2 regions of the Streptomyces sp. NPDC052236 genome follow, and region 1 is predicted to be linked to the other one. Evidence: riboswitches for the same ligand, from Rfam matches in the RefSeq annotation. Region 1 holds a riboswitch; the other holds the start of a gene.
What was found. Region 1 has a riboswitch for cobalamin ahead of ACIHCQ_RS06415 (ribonucleoside-diphosphate reductase subunit alpha). Riboswitches for the same ligand answer to the same signal wherever they lie in the genome.

Region 1 (8,172 bases):
ACGGCCTCCTCGAAGAGCTGGCGCGACAGATACAGCCGCGCCTCGGGGGAGTTGATGTGCTTGTAGAGCGTGAGCACCAGGTTGTTCGACACGATCGAGTCGCCCGTCGCGAAGAACGCGACCAGCCGGCCGATCATGTGCTGCTCGCCGGGCGACAGCTTGGCGAGGTCGCTCACGTCGGAGTGGAGGTCGACCTCCTCCACCGTCCAGCTGTTCTTGATCGCGTCGCGGTAGCGCTCGTAGAAGTCCGGGTAGCGCATGGGCCGCAGGGTCAGTTCGAAGCCCGGGTCGAGAAGGTTCTTGGTGGAGCTCATTACTGGCAGGCCTCGCAGGATTCGGGGTTCTCAAGGGAGCAGGCGAGTGCGTCCGCCGCTTCAGGGGTCTGTTGGACGGGGACGGGGACGGGGGCCGTCGCCGCAGCCGCGCGGGCGATCCGTGTCGCCGGGCGCGAGCGCAGGTAGTACGTCGTCTTCAGGCCCTGCTTCCAGGCGTACGCGTACATCGAGCTGAGCTTGCCGATCGTCGGCGTCTCCAGGAACAGGTTCAGCGACTGCGACTGGTCCAGGAACGGCGTACGTGCCGCCGCCATGTCGATCAGGCCGCGCTGCGGGAGCTCCCACGCCGTGCGGTACAGCGCGCGGACCTCCGCCGGGATCCAGCTGAAGCCCTGCACCGAGCCGCTGGACTCGCGCAGCGCCTCACGCGACTGCGCGTCCCACACGCCCAGCTTCTTCAGCTCCTCCACCAGATAGCCGTTGACCTGGAGGAACTCACCGCTCAGCGTCTCGCGCTTGAAGAGGTTGGAGACCTGCGGCTCGATGCACTCGTACACCCCGGCGATGGAGGCGATGGTCGCGGTCGGCGCGATGGCCAGCAGCAGGGAGTTGCGCATGCCGGTGCGGGCGACGCGGGCGCGCAGGGCGTCCCAGCGCTCCGGCCAGTTCAGCTCGGTGTCGTAGTGGTCGGGGTGCAGCACGCCACGGGCCGCGCGCGTCTTCGACCAGGCGGGCAGCGGGCCGATGGGGGTCCCCCCTGCACCGGAGCTTGTCGAAGGTGCTTGGGGGCGCTCGGCGAGTGCGCAGGACGCCTCGTACGCCGCGAGCATCATCCGCTCGGCGATCTTCGTAGAGAGGGCCTTCGCCTCGGGCGAGTCGAAAGGCAGACGCAGCTGGAAGAAGACGTCCTGGAGACCCATCGCCCCCAGGCCCACCGGGCGCCACTTGGCGTTGGAGCGCCCGGCCTGCTCGGTCGGGTAGAAGTTGATGTCGACCACCCGGTCGAGGAACGTGACGGCGGTACGGACGGTCTCGTCCAGCCGCTCCCAGTCGATGCCCCCGTCGGCGACGAACGCGCCCAGGTTGACCGAACCCAGGTTGCAGACGGCCGTCTCCCCGTCGTCCGTCACCTCCAGGATCTCGGTGCAGAGGTTCGAGGAGTGCACGGTGTGACCCGGCTCCGCCGTCTGGTTGGCCGTCCGGTTGGCGGCGTCCTTGAAGGTCATCCAGCCTTGGCCGGTCTGCGCGAGCGTACGCATCATGCGGCCGTACAGCTCCCGGGCGGGCATGGTCTTCTGCGCCAGACCGGCGGCCTCGGCCTTGCGGTACGCGGCGTCGAACTCGTCGCCCCACAGGTCGACCAGTTCCGGCGTGTCGGCGGGCGAGAACAGCGACCAGTCGGTGTCGGCGTCGACGCGCCGCATGAACTCGTCCGGGATCCAGTGCGCGAGGTTCAGGTTGTGTGTACGCCGGGCGTCCTCACCGGTGTTGTCGCGCAGCTCCAGGAACTCCTCGATGTCGGAGTGCCAGGTCTCCAGGTAGACGGCGGCGGCGCCCTTGCGCCGGCCGCCCTGGTTCACCGCGGCGACCGAGGCGTCGAGGGTCTTGAGGAACGGGACGATGCCGTTGGAGTGGCCGTTGGTGCCCCGGATCAGCGAACCGCGGGAGCGGATACGGGAGTACGAGAGGCCGATGCCGCCCGCGTGCTTGGAGAGCCGGGCCACCTGGTGGTAGCGGTCGTAGATCGAGTCGAGCTCGTCCAGCGGAGAGTCCAGGAGATAGCAGGAGGACATCTGCGGGTGGCGGGTGCCGGAGTTGAAGAGGGTGGGGGAGGAGGGGAGGTAGTCGAGCCGGCTCATCAGGCGGTACAGCGCGGCGACTTCGTCCAGCGCGTGGGCGCTCTCGTCCTCGGCGAGCCCGCAGGCGACGCGCAGCATGAAGTGCTGCGGGGTCTCGATGACCTGCCGGGTGAGGGGGTGGCGGAGCAGGTAACGGCTGTAGAGGGTGCGCAGACCGAAGTAGCCGAAGCGGTCGTCGGCGGCCTGGTCGATGAGGGCGTCCAGGCGGTCGGCGTACAGCGTCACGAACGCGGCCGTACGGTCGGCGATCAGGCCCTCGCGGTGCCCGACGGCGACCGAGGCGGAGAAGGCCACCGCGCCCTGCCCGGCGGCTTCGTCGGCGATGTGACGGGTCAGCAGGCGGGCGGCGAGCCGGGAGTACGCGGGGTCCTCGGCGATCAGCCCGGCGGCGGCGTCGGTGGCGAGGCTCCGCAGCTCGGCCGCGTCCGACCCGGCGTGCCGGCCACGCAGCGCGGCGGCGGCGACGCGTCCGGGGTCGGTGTCCGTCAGATCGGCGGTGAGCTCGGTCAGGGTCCGCAGCAATACGGTCCCGGGGCCGTCGCCCATCTGCTCGGAAATACCGGAAATGCCTGAAGCCGGATCGGCTGGCGCGATGGTCACGTGGTGCTCTCCCTCGCTCGGCTCTGGGCCGGCGGCGGGTGGTGAGGCCGTACGGGCGTGTCGGTGCCCGGAGTCGGACAGCACGCGGTACGGCGTCCACCGGCCCAACCGCGAGGCCCGGACGTCTGGGCACCCGGTTCGGTCGAGCCGGGTGCGCTGTCGGCAGGTATTCGGACTCCCGGGTGCGGGTGTGCGCACCGGTGCACCGTTGCGGGACAGTCCCGGATTCGCACCGGATTCCCCTGCGGCGACAGCGAGCATGAGCATACATGTGGGGGAGGATCGCTCAAGTACCCCCCACATGTTGTGTTGTGGGCTCACGGAACCGGCGATTGTCGTACCCCTCCGCTATCGTCGGCAGCGCAAGGAGGTGGACGCATGACAGTGATGGGCGACCGGCCGCACCTGTTCCCCGAGGAGTTCGACGAAGCCACTCGCATACTCGCCCGCACGACCGAGGGCGTGCTGCTGGAGCTGATCGACGGGAAGCTGAGGAGCAGGGTAGGGCCGGACGGCGACCACGGGCGGATCATTCAATGGCTGACGCGCATCTGCCTGCAGTCGCGGCCCGAATTGTGGCTTCACCCCGACCAGGGGCTGCAGGTGCAGGCCTACCGCAAGGGCCGCGCCCGACCGGACGGCTCTTTCGCGCCCAGCGACGCCTTCGTCGGTGAAGGTGAGTGGGCCAACCCCGACCCGGTGCTGATGGTCGTGGAGGTCACCTCGTACGACTCCGACACCGACCAGCGGGACCGCGTGGAGAAGCCCCGTGCTTACGCCGAGACCGGCATCCCGCTGTATCTCCTGATCGACCGGGACAACTGCGCAGTGACGGTCTTCAGCGAGCCCGACGGGGTCCGGTACGAGAACGCCCATACCGTCCCGTTCGGCAAGACGGTTTCCCTGCCCGACCCCGTGGGGATCACGCTGGAGACCGAAGCCCTGAAGGAGTGGGTGCGCTGACGGCAACGGGCCGCCGCACTCCCGTGTGGGAACGCGGCGGCCCGTCGTACGGTCGGGTCGGGCCGGGTTCAGCAGCAGCGGAACCCGTCCCGCGGATCCGCTTCCCGCGCGTCGGTCCTGCTGCGCTCGAACTCGCGCCGCGTCATGACCCGGGTCACCGGATCGCAGGCCCGGGCGTGGGCGACGTACTTGTCGTACGTCGCCTCGCCCGACACCTCGCGCACATACCAGCGCACCCACCGCACCCAGCCCACGGCGCGGCGCTTCACCGCGGTCATGTCGAGCCTGTTCATGCCGAGCCCGTCCCTGCCGACACCTCGTCGTCAGTGCCGCCGCTGTTCTTGCGGATGCCGCCCTCGGGGCCGACCCCGGCCGCCACCAGCTCCGCCTTCTCCTCCGGCGTGGGGAACATCCCGGCGGGTGCGACCAGCTTCGATTCGGTGTGCGGGACCTCGGACAGCTTGATGCTCGCGGGGTCGCGTACGGCCTTGACGCAGACCCGTGCCGCGTCCGCGATCACCACGATGATGAGGACGGCGAAGAGCGCGCAGAGCACGCCGTCGACCGTGGAGTTGGTGACGACGGTGTGCATGTCGTCCATGGATTTGGCGGGCGGCAGCACTTCCCCGGCGTCGATGCCCGTCTGGTACTTGTCCCGCTGCGCGAAGAAGCCCACGCGCGGGTCCGCCGAGAAGATCTTCTGCCAGCTCGCGGTGAGCGTGACAGCGGCGTCCCAGGCGAGCGGTACGGCGGTGACCCACGCCCACTTGAGGCGGCCGGACTTGACCAGCAGCGTGGTGCAGACGGCCAGTGCCACCGCCGCCAGCAGCTGGTTGGCGATGCCGAACAGCGGGAACAGCTGGTTGATGCCACCCAGCGGGTCGTGCACGCCGACCCAGAGGAAGTAGCCCCAGCCGCCGACGACGACCGCGCTGGCGAACCAGACGCCCGGCTTCCAGCTGACCTGGCGGAAGGGCTTGTAGACGTTGCCCAGCATGTCCTGGAGCATGAAGCGGCCGACCCGGGTGCCCGCGTCCACCGTCGTGAGGATGAACAGCGCCTCGAACATGATCGCGAAGTGGTACCAGAACGCCTTCATGCCCGTGCCGCCGATGACCGCGGAGAATATCTCCGACATGCCGAGCGCGAAGGTCGGCGCGCCGCCGGTCCGCGACAGCAGCGAGGCCTCCTCGACGTCCGATGCCGCCTTCGCCAGCGCGTCGGGCCCGATGGAGAAGCCGAAGTTCGTGACTGCCTCGGAGGCGGACTGGACCGTGGTCCCGACCACGCCCGCCGGAGAGTTGATCGCGAAGTACAGACCGGGGTCGATGATGCAGGCCGTGATCATCGCCATGATGGCGACGAACGACTCGGTCAGCATGGCCCCGTATCCGATCATCCGGATCTGGGTCTCCTTCTGGACCATCTTCGGGGTGGTGCCCGAGGAGACCAGGGAGTGGAAGCCGGAGAGCGCGCCGCAGGCGATGGTGATGAAGACGAACGGGAACATCGACCCGGCGAAGACCGGACCGTCGCCGCGGCTCGCGAAATCGGTGACGGCGGGCATCTTCAGCGTCGGCAGGGAGACGAAGACGCCGACCGCGAGCAGGCCGATCGTGCCGACCTTCATAAAGGTCGAGAGGTAGTCGCGCGGCGCGAGCAGCATCCATACGGGCAGTACGGAGGCCAGGAAGCCGTACACGATCATCCAGATGACCAGCGTGCTCGGCTCCAGCGTGAAGGTGTCGGCGAGCGACGACTCGGCGACCCAGCCGCCCGCGACGATGGCGAGCAGCAGCAGCGCGACGCCGATGACCGAGACCTCGGTGACCTTGCCGGGGCGCAGTACCCGCAGGTAGACGCCCATGAGCAGGGCGATCGGGATGGTCATGCCGATGGAGAAGACGCCCCACGGCGAGTGCGCCAGGGCGTTGACGATGACCAGGGCGAGCACGGCCAGCAGGATGATCATGATCGCGAAGACCGCGATCAGTGCCGCCGCTCCGCCGAAGGGGCCGATCTCGTCCCGGGCCATCTGGCCGAGCGAGCGGCCGTTGCGGCGGGTGGAGAAGAAGAGCGTGACCATGTCCTGGACGGCGCCGGCGAAGATGACGCCGACGATGATCCAGATGGTGCCCGGCAGATAGCCCATCTGCGCGGCGAGCACCGGGCCGACCAGCGGGCCCGCGCCCGCGACCGCCGCGAAGTGGTGGCCGAAGAGCACACGCCGGTCGGTCGGATGGAAGTCGATGCCGTTGTCGAGCCGCTCGGCGGGGGTGGCCCGGGTCTTGTCGACCTTCAGTACGCGGTTGGCGATGAAGCGCGAGTAGAAGCGGTAGGCGATCGCATACGAGCCGAGGGCGGCGGCGAGCATCCAGGCGGCCGAGATCTCTTCGCCGCGGGAGAGGGCGAGCACACCCCAGCCGGCCGCGCTTACAAGAGCGACAAGCGACCAGATGGCGATCGACTTCGGAGGCAGGCCTCTGGGCGGAGACGGAGTGTTCGGTGGCGCTGACGGCTCTGGCATCGTGGCTCGTCCCCTCGCTATCGCCTGTGTGTAACGCGCAGGAAATGTAAGCGACGGTTCCGGTCGGAGTCACCCCCCGTCCGTATATCGGTCCCGCAACGGTCTGCCGGTCCGTGCGACGGCGGCCTCCCGCGCCCGCCCGGCTCCGGCAGCACGCGCGCCACCTGCGGAATCCCCGCTACGCAACCAGCAGCCAGGCTGTCAGCCGTTGGGCCGCTTCAGCCGCGCCACGAATTTGTACCGGTCGCCGCGGTACACCGAGCGCACCCACTCCACCGGCTCGCCCCGCGCGTCGATCGAGTGGCGCGAGAGCATCAGCATCGGCAGCCCCACGTCCGTACCGAGCAGCCCCGCCTCGCGCGGGTTGGCGAGCGACGTCTCGATCGTCTCCTCGGCCTCCGCCAGGTGGACGTCGTACACCTCCGCCAACGCCGTATAGAGGGAGGTGTACTTGACGAGGCTGCGCCGCAGCGCGGGGAAGCGTTTCGCCGACAGGTGGGTCGTCTCGATCGCCATCGGTTCGCCGCTCGCGAGCCGCAGCCGCTCGATCCGCAGCACCCGTCCACCGGTCGTGATGTCCAGCAGCCCTGCGAGGGTGTCGTCGGCCGTGACGTAGCCGATGTCCAGCAGCTGCGAGGTGGGCTCCAGGCCCTGGGCGCGCATGTCCTCGGTGTACGAGGTCAGCTGGAGGGCCTGCGAGACCTTGGGCTTGGCGACGAATGTGCCCTTGCCCTGGATGCGCTCCAGGCGGCCTTCGACGACCAGTTCCTGGAGGGCCTGGCGCACCGTCGTACGTGAGGTGTCGAATTCGGCGGCGAGCGTGCGCTCCGGCGGCACGGGGGTACCGGGGGGCATCGTTTCGGTCATATCGAGCAAGTGGCGCTTGAGCCGGTAGTACTTGGGCACGCGCGCGGTGCGGTTCTGCGCGCCGCCTTCGGTCTCCGTGCCACCCCCGTCCGTGGCCATGGCCCGCCTTCCCGACTTCTGTGCTGCTGCCGTCACCGGCTCCTCCGTCTGTCGCGGCTCACATCGTGGCACGTACCGCTCACCACTCGTGGCCCTCTCCCAGGTGTCGGTCCGGTAACGGACCGTAAAGCCCCTCTTGTCGAGTCTTGACACCTCTATAGGTCTAGGCCAAGCTCCGGCTACTGGTCTAAACCATTAAAGACCAGATCCCAGCCCCACGGGCAGTACTCGACGTGTGTCTTCGCGGAGGGCAGGGGTTGCAGGCATCCCTGAGGAGGGTGGCGTGAAGCGCAAGCTCATCGCGGCAATAGGTGTCGCGGGCATGATGGTCGGCATTGTTGCCTGTGGCTCGGACGACAGCGGCAGCACCGAGAAGAAAGCCGGGGCCGGGGCCGAGGGCTTCAAGGGCCAGACGCTGACGGTCTGGGCGATGGACGGTTCCACGCCGGAGCAGTGGCAGAAGGACCTCACCGCCGAGTTCGAGAAGCAGACCGGCGCGAAGGTCAAGTTCGAGGTCCAGCAGTGGAACGGCATTCAGCAGAAGCTGACCACCGCCCTCTCCGAGGAGAGCCCGCCGGACGTCTTCGAAATCGGCAACACCCAGACCGCGGCCTACGCCAAGACCGGCGGCCTCGCCGACCTCGGGGAGCTCAAGACGGAGATCGGCGCGGACTGGTCCGAGACCCTGAACGAGGCCTCGATCGTGGACGGCAAGCAGTACGCCGCCCCCTGGTACTTCGCCAACCGCGTGGTCATCTACAACAAGGCCGTCTTCAAGGAGGCGGGCATCGCCGCCCCGCCGAAGACCCGTGATGAGTTCTTCGCCGCCCTCGACAAGATCAAGGCCAAGGGCAAAGAGCCGCTCTACCTGCCCGGCCAGAACTGGTACTTCTTCGACGGCCTCACCATCGGCAAGGGTGCGGAGCTGGTGAAGAAGGACGGCGACAAGTGGGTCTCCAACCTGGACGACCCCAAGATCGCC
Region 2 (8,172 bases), on a different contig from region 1:
GCGGTGTTCCCGGAGAGCTCGTGCGCCCGGTAGAAGAGCACGCCGATCGTCGGCCGCCCCTCGACGCACGCGCGCGTGCCGTGAACGCCCCATTCGGGCATCTTCCGCGGCTCACTGCTGTGCCTGCTGTCCGGTGTGCCGGCGGTAGGACCCGCCGTCAGTACGTCCTGTGTCAGGAACCGCGACAGCTCCACCAGGTTCTCCGGCCCGCCCTCCACCAGATAGCGCAGCGCCTCCGCGACCGCGCCCGCGTGCACCGTCGACTCGGCCATCAACTCCGCGTCCGGCACGGTCTCCCCGCCCAGCAGCACGCTCGGCACGCCCGACGCCTTCAGCGCCGCGAGCCCGTCCTCCCAGGCGCGCTTCCCGCCGAGCAGCCGCACGACGGCGACGGACACGCCCTCCAGCAGCGCGGGCAGCTCCTCCGCCACATCGATACGGGTCGGGTTGCCGATCCGGTAGGGCGCGCCGGAGGCACGGGCCGCCAGCAGGTCCGTATCGGCGGTGGACAGCAACAGCACTGTGCTCATGACGCTGCTCATGCGGGCGCTCCAGGTGCGATGAAGGGAAGTCCTGACGGCGCGCCCGACTCGATGAGCCGCAGCAACGCATCCGTATCCGCGTGTTCTTCGATCAGATCGCCGAGGCGGTCCAGCTGCTCCTCGCGCAGCGAGTTGAAGGACGTGTCGGGAGCCGGTACGAAGCGACGGCCCGCCGCCGAGGCGACCTCCCGCAGGAAGGCGCGCCGGAAGCCGTCGCTCTCCAGCGAGCCGTGCCAGTGGGTGCCCCAGACCTCCCCGACCCGGCAGCCGTCCAGGAAGGGGACACCGCCCCGTACGTCGGCGACTCCGTGGTGGATCTCGTATCCCTCGACCGGCTCGCCGAGCGCCTCGCCGACCGGCCGGGCAAGGGTCTTCTCGCGCGCGAACCGCACCCGTACGGGCAGCAGTCCAAGCCCCGGCACCCGCCCCGACCGCGACTCGACGTCGTCCTCGATGTGCTCGCCGAGGATCTGGAACCCGCCGCAGATGCCCAGCACCGGCCTGCCCTCGGCGGCCCGGCGCGCGATCGCGTCCGCGAGGCCCCGCTCGCGCAGCCACTCCAGGGCCTTGACCGTGCCGCGGGTGCCGGGCACGACGACCAGGTCGGCGTCGACCAGTTCCTCGGCCCGGTCCACGAACCGCACCACGACGCCCGGTTCGGCGGCCAGCGCGTCCACATCCGTGAAGTTGGACATCAGGGGCAGGGCGCACACGGCGATCCGCAGCACATCCTCGCCGACGGGCGGCGCGAGGGCCGACTCCCGTACGGAGCCCCGCAGGGAGACTCGCAGCCCGTCCTCCTCGTCGATGCCGAGGCCGTGCGCGAAGGGCAGCACTCCGTACGTCCGGCGTCCGGTGAGCCCCTCCAGCATGTCGATTCCGGGCTGAAGCAGCGACACATCGCCGCGGAACTTATTGATCAGGTAGCCCGCGATCAGGGCCTGGTCCTCGGGGCTCAGCAGCGCCGTCGTACCGAAGAAGGAAGCGAAGACCCCGCCGCGGTCGATGTCCCCGACCACCAGCACCGGCAGCTGGGCCGCCCGCGCCACGCCCATGTTGACGATGTCCGTACGCCGCAGATTGATTTCGGCAGGGCTGCCCGCCCCTTCGCAGATCACTGCGTCATACGTGCCCCGCAGCTCTTCCAGGCAGTCAACGACGGTGGACAGCAGGGCCTCCTGCCGACCGCCGTGGTAGCCGCGCGCGCTCATTTCGCCCACCGGCCTGCCCATCAGGACGACCTGACTGGAGCGGTCGCTGCCGGGCTTGAGCAGCACGGGGTTCATCAGCGCGCTCGGCTCCACGCGGGCGGCCTGTGCCTGCATGGCCTGGGCGCGGCCGATCTCCGCGCCCTCGCGCGTCACGAAGGAATTGAGGGACATGTTCTGCCCCTTGAAGGGCGCGACCTTCACCCCCCGCCGTACGAGCCAGCGGCAGATCCCCGCCGTGACGACGCTCTTTCCGGCGTCGGACGTCGTGCCCGCGACCAGCAGCCCGCCGCCCCCTCCGCCCCCGCCGTCCTTACGCCTGCTCATTTCCGCCCCTTGGCGAGGGCGGCGGACGCGGCCATACATCCGGCAGCGCACGCGGCCAGCGCCAGCCAGCTGATGCGACGCGAGAGTCGTATGGCGCGTTCGATGTCGCCGAACTCCACAGGGCGGCCCGAGCTGTTGAGCACGGGACGGTGCTCGATCCGGCCGCCGTACGAGAGCGTCCCGCCCAGGCGTACGCCGAGCGCCCCCGCGAACGCCGCTTCGACCGGGCCCGCGTTCGGGCTCGGGTGCTTCTTCGCGTCGGCCCGCCATGCCCGTACGGCTCCGGGCGCGTCCCCGCCCGCGAGCGCCGCGAGCACCGCCAGCGCGGCGGTGAGCCGGGCCCCCGGCCAGCCCGTCACATCGTCAAGGCGTGCCGAGGCCCAGCCGAACCGCCGGTAGCGGGGCGAGGTGTGCCCGACCATCGCGTCCAGGGTGTTGACCGCGCGGAAGCCGACGAGGCCCGGCACGCCCGCGACGGCCCCCCAGACCAGCGCGCCGACGACGGCGTCCGAGGTGTTCTCGGCGACGGACTCGACGACGGCGCGGGCGATCTGCTGCTCGTCCAGGGAGTGCGGGTCGCGTCCGCACAGATGCGGCAGGCGCTCCCGTGCGACGTCCACGTCCCCGGCGGCGAGCGCGCCGCCGATGGCGCGTGCCTCGCGGCCCAGGGTGGTGCCGCCGACGACGGCCCAGGTGGCGGCGGCGGTCAGGGCGGCGAGGGAGGCGGGGCCACGCCGTTTTACCGCTTGCGTGAGGAGCGCGGCGGCGGCCACCGCGCCTCCGGCGCACACGGCGGTGTGCAGCGCGCCCCAGCCACGGTGGTCGCGCCACAGGACACGTTCGACAGCGCCCGCGGCCCGCCCGAACGCGGCGACCGGATGCCCTCGGCGTGGATCGCCGAGCAGCAGGTCACCGGCGAGGCCGGCGGTGGCGCCGTACACGAATTCACGGTCGGCACGCATGGGTTCAGTCGGCCGTCACGCCTCGTGGAACGCTCGTACTCGAACTCGTACGCAAGCCCGTAGGCCCAGAAGCAGCAACAGCTGAAGAACCGCAGCCCGGCATGGCGATATGTCCTCACTCAGGGTCCGCGCCCTGGATCGACTTAACAGACCGGCGATGAGAGTTCCTGGCTTCCGGGGGATTGCTCCCCCGGTGACAGTGGCGGGACCGCGCCGGATTCGCACCGGCTTCCTCTTCATGTCGCCGTAGATGGCTCCGGCAGTTCACCACGCAGGCGAAGAGCAGTCAACCTGCCCTTGACCTGCGGCTGCTGTGGTCAGCCGGTCAGACGACGATCAGGTAGATCCCGTACGTCACGGCCGCCGCGCAGAGCGCGAAGCACGCGTACGCACCGGTGGTCCGCGCGAGAGCCACGGTTCCGCCGCCCGGCGCGGACGCCGACGGTTCCTGCTTGGTCAGGCCCACGATGCCCAGGGTGAAGAGGCCCACCAGGGCGACGGTGGCGGCGAGGCTCACGCCGAAGACGGAGCCGAGGGCTGCCCAGTCGATGTTCATGCTGCTGTGTCCTCTGTCCTTACACCGTGGCCGGGCGGGTCGGCTCGGGGTCGGCGGGCGCCGGAGCCGGGATGCTGGTCGTGAAGGGCTGCGCGAGCGTGCCCGCGGGCGGCGGGGTGACGGCCGCGATGGCGGCGGTGACGACGCCCGCGGGCTCCGCGTCGGCGTCCGCCTCCACGTCATTGACGTTGGTGTGGTCGATCACCTGGCGGCGGGAGACGACCCAGATCGCGACGCAGGCGGCGATCAGGAAGGCGGCGACGGCCGCGACACCCCAGTCGCCCTGCTTGGTCACGAACTCCGAGCCCGCCGCCACCAGTCCGGCGGCCGGCAGGGTCAGACCCCAGGCGACGAACATCCGGGTGGCGGTGGACCAGCGGACCACGCCGCCCTTGCGGCCCAGGCCCGCGCCCATCACGGCGCCCGAGCAGGAGTGCGTGGTCGACAGCGAGAAGCCGATGTTGGAGGAGGCGAGGATGACGCTCGCCGCGCTGGTCTGGGCGGCGAAGCCCTGCTGCGGCTGGAGGTCGGTGAGGCCCTTGCCCATGGTGCGGATGATGCGCCAGCCGCCGAGGTAGGTGCCCATCGCGATCGCGAGACCGGCGGAGAGGATGACCCAGGTCGGAGGGTTCGAGCCGGGGGAGAGGACACCGCCCGCGATGAGCGCCAGCGTGATGATGCCCATGGTCTTCTGCGCGTCGTTGGTGCCGTGGGCCAGGGAGACCAGGCCCGCCGAGGCGATCTGGCCCGCGCGGTAGCCCTTCGCGGTGGCCTTCGGATCGGCGTTCCTGCCGATCCGGTACGTCAGCCGGGAGGCGAGGTACGCGGCGACGCCCGCGACGAGCGGGGCGGCGATGGCCGGGATGAGCACTTTGGTGACGACGGTGCCGCCATTGACGCCGCTGATACCGACCGAGGCGATGGTCGCGCCGACCAGACCGCCCATGAGGGCGTGCGAGGAACTGGACGGCAGGCCGATCAGCCACGTCATCAGGTTCCACAGGATGGCGCCGACGAGCGCCGCGAAAATGACTTCAGGGGTGATGCCCGACTCGTTGACGATGCCGCTGGAGATCGTCTTGGCGACCTCCACGGAGAGGAACGCGCCGACCAGATTCAGCACGGCGGACATGGCCACCGCGGTCTTGGGCTTCAGGGCTCCGGTCGAGATTGTGGTCGCCATCGCGTTGGCGGTGTCGTGGAAACCGTTCGTGAAATCGAACACGAGAGCTGTGACGATCACAATCGCGAGCAGCAGCGTGATGTGTTCCATCTACCCAGGCAATCATTTGGCATCAGTGGCTCGGCGAACGTAGGCAATCTTGATGAACGGAAGATGAACTGAGACGGGCATTGCGGTGTCCACAAGTGAGGATGTGTAGCTCCGGTTCGTAAGTGGAGTGCCGGCAGGGGCCCTTTTTGCGCTGTTTGCAGGGATCGCCCGGCTTGGCCGTCGTCGGCGTGACCGGCAGGAGATCTCCGTCACTCGCCGTCGGCTCGGGGCGCGCTCCCCGCCCGGCTGGCAGGATCACCGCATGACGGACACGAACGCGGGTGCGGATGAGGCGCGGCAGGACGCGATCGGGCGGGCGTGGGAAGACCTCGTGGCCACGGCCCGCAGGACGGCGGTCGAGGGTCTGGTCGTGGGCACCTCGGGCAATGTCTCGGTACGGGTCGGCGGCCTCGTTCTGGTCACCCCCAGCGGTGTGCCCTACGACCGGCTCACTCCTGCGGACATCGTCGCCGTCGACCTCGAAGGGAACCAGGTCCTCGGCGAGCTCGCGCCCACCAGCGAGCTGCCGCTGCACCTCGCCGTGTACCGGAACACCCCCGCCGAGGCAGTCGTCCACACCCACGCCGTACACGCCACGGCCGTCTCCACCCTCGTCCCCGAGCTCCCGCTGATCCACTACATGGCGGCGGCGCTCGGCGGTCCCGTACGCGTCGCCCCGTACGCCCTGTACGGATCGGAGGAACTGGCCGCGAACATGCTGGGGGCCCTGCGCGACCGCACCGGCTGCCTCCTGCGGAACCACGGCACGGTCACCTACGGCGACTCCCTCGACCAGGCCTACGACCGCACCGCCCAGCTGGAGTGGATGTGCAGGCTCTGGCTGACCGCCGCGGCGCTGCCCGGATACTCGCCGACGCTGCTCTCCAGGTCCCAGCTGCACGAGGTGGCGGAGAAACTCCAGGGCTACGGCCAGCCCCGCTGACCCCCACCGCTGACCCGGTCGCCGTCGGCTCACGACGACGCACCGCGCCGAACACCCCGGCACCCGAACACCCCGGCACCCGAACCCCGCGGCAACCCGAACACCGGCGGCACCCGCCCACTGGCCGTGCGGCACACGCGTGCCGACACTGGAACGGTGCGTCCGGTTACCGCGACGGCAGCGGCCGTCACCACCCTCCTCGGTGTCGGCGCGGCCGCGGTGGCGGCCGGCCGGTACGCGAGCGACACCGTGCTCAAGGCACAGCCCGGCCGCCCGCTGCCCGGCGACCCCCGGCTTACCGTGCACGCCACGGCCCCGGGCCGACTGACCCTGACCCGCAGCCTCGCCTCACTGCGCCCCGGTACGTACGGACTCCTGGGCTCCGGTGTGCACGCCGTCGTCGGCCCCGTCCTCGACGACATCCCGCACACCGCCGACACCGTCGTACGCCGCCTGGAATACGTCAGCCACGGCGACCTGGCGCCGGGCACCCGCCTCCGCCTCACCCCGCAACTGCACAGCGGCGACCCCGCCGTCGCCCTCGGCCTCGAACACGGCGACGTCGACGTCCCCGGCGAGCTCGGCACGCTGCCCGCCTGGTTCGTGCCGGGCGCGCGCGATACCTGGGTGATCACCGTGCACGGCCTCGGCACCACCCGGGAACACCCCATGAACCTCATGAGGTTTCTCAGCGCCCAGCAGTTCCCGGTGCTCAACCTGGCCTACCGGGGCGACCTCGGCGCCCCCAGGTCCCCCGACGGGCTCGGTCACCTCGGCGACTCCGAATGGCGCGACCTGGACGCGGCCATCCGCTACGCCGTGCGCTACGGCGCCGAACGCGTCGTCCTGCACGGCTGGTCCACCGGCGCCTCCATGGCGCTGCACGCCGCGGCCGCGTCCCCGCTGCGCGACCGGATCAGCGGACTCGTGCTGGACTCCCCGGTACTCGACTGGGAGACCACGCTGCGCAACCTGGCAACCGCCCACTCCATCCCCCGCCTGCTGCTGCCACTCGCCGTCCGGGCGGCCGAGGGCAGCACGGGACTGCACGGTGACCGGCTGCTCGAAGCCGCGGACCCGAACGCCCTGCGCGTGCCGACCCTGATATTCCACGGCCCGGACGACACCGTGGCCCCCTGGCGGCCCTCACGCGAACTCGCCCGCCGCCGCCCCGAACTGATCACCCTCCACACCGTCCGCTTCGCCCCGCACGCGGCCATGTGGAACGTCGACCCCGCAGGCTACGAAGAGATCCTCCGCCGGTTCCTCACCCCCTTGATGTAGCGCTTGACGTAGTGAATCGACCGTCACGAGCGGGCCGGCGCGCACTCCCCGCGCCGCCCGATGAGCGGGCGGCGAGTCCGGCCGATCAGGTTCCGTTTGGGCTTTCGGGCTGTCAACGGGAAGACTGCTCCCCGTGACGTCCCGAAAGCCTGATGAGCAATTGGCGCGCAACTCCAGACTCCGTCTTGTCCGCCCGCGATCGTTGGCGACCGCACGGCAGGCCGTGACGGCCCGGCGAACCCGGCCCGCCCCCCGGCCTCCCGAAGGCACGCCCGCCCCCGCCGAGCTGGCCCGTCAGGCCAGGACGGTCCTCGCCGACGCCGTACGCATCGCCCGCTGGGCCGCTCTGGGGGTGCCTCCCATGCCCGAAGGGCTGTGGGGAAGCGACCCCGGCACGGCGCCTCTGGCCGACCGTGTCCAGGAACGGGCCGCCGCCGCACTGGAGCTGACCCCGGCCGAGGTGCGCGCGGGATGGGACCGCGCCCGCCTCGCGGGCCTGGTCGAGCTGCACGGCTCCACCGCCCGCCCCGGCTGGCGGCTGCGCGCCTGGGACCGTGACGACATGGCCGTGCTACGCGGCTGGGTCGCCCTCTTCGACGCCTGGTCGCTGGTCCACCCGGCCCCCGCCGGCGTCGAGCCGTACGCGGTCGCCGAGGTGGTCGAGGCCGTTCCCCAAATGCTCTCCCTTCTCCAGCTCTCGGCCGGTCCTGTGCTCATGCCGGTCCTGCTCGACCTGTTGCAGCAGCGCGTCGCGGAGCTCCGCGAGGAGCGCTGCGAGGTTCCCCAGTCGCAGTCGCAGTCCCAGCCACGGCCGTCCGAGCCGCAGCCCGCGGGCACCGAGGACCCCGAGTCCCGGCCCGGATCCCGTCTTGACGTTCCTGTCTCCCTTCTCCTCGACTGGGCCCTGGCAGGCCTGTCCGCCGTCGGCGCGCTGACCCTGGACCAGGGCCGCAGCGCCACCCTCACCCCCCTCGGCAACTGGGCGGTCTGGGTCAAGCTCGAGCAGATCTGCGTGGCCGCCCAGAGCCCCGCGGGCAATATCGAGCAGTCGGCCGAGGACATGCTGCGCGGCTGCGC

Region 2: it holds a riboswitch for cobalamin, as region 1 does, so the genes downstream of both, ACIHCQ_RS14095 (cobalamin biosynthesis protein) here and ACIHCQ_RS06415 (ribonucleoside-diphosphate reductase subunit alpha) in region 1, are expected to answer to the same signal.

What each region holds. Positions count from the first base shown of each region.
Region 1 is NZ_JBIUBL010000002.1:528,928-537,099, forward strand. It holds gene ACIHCQ_RS06410 (ribonucleotide-diphosphate reductase subunit beta) at 1-314, opposite strand, end outside; gene ACIHCQ_RS06415 (ribonucleoside-diphosphate reductase subunit alpha) at 314-2,734, opposite strand; cobalamin riboswitch at 2,878-3,008, opposite strand; gene ACIHCQ_RS06420 (Uma2 family endonuclease) at 3,113-3,697, shown strand; gene ACIHCQ_RS06425 (YbdD/YjiX family protein) at 3,766-3,990, opposite strand; gene ACIHCQ_RS06430 (carbon starvation CstA family protein) at 3,987-6,224, opposite strand; gene ACIHCQ_RS06435 (GntR family transcriptional regulator) at 6,426-7,190, opposite strand; gene ACIHCQ_RS06440 (extracellular solute-binding protein) at 7,474-8,172, shown strand, end outside.
Region 2 is NZ_JBIUBL010000007.1:56,704-64,875, reverse strand. It holds gene cobN (cobaltochelatase subunit CobN) at 1-530, opposite strand, end outside; gene ACIHCQ_RS14100 (cobyric acid synthase) at 539-2,077, opposite strand; gene ACIHCQ_RS14095 (cobalamin biosynthesis protein) at 2,074-3,039, opposite strand; cobalamin riboswitch at 3,180-3,324, opposite strand; gene ACIHCQ_RS14090 (hypothetical protein) at 3,365-3,595, opposite strand; gene ACIHCQ_RS14085 (anion permease) at 3,615-4,868, opposite strand; gene ACIHCQ_RS14080 (class II aldolase/adducin family protein) at 5,131-5,811, shown strand; gene ACIHCQ_RS14075 (alpha/beta hydrolase family protein) at 5,968-7,095, shown strand; gene ACIHCQ_RS14070 (hypothetical protein) at 7,229-8,172, shown strand, end outside.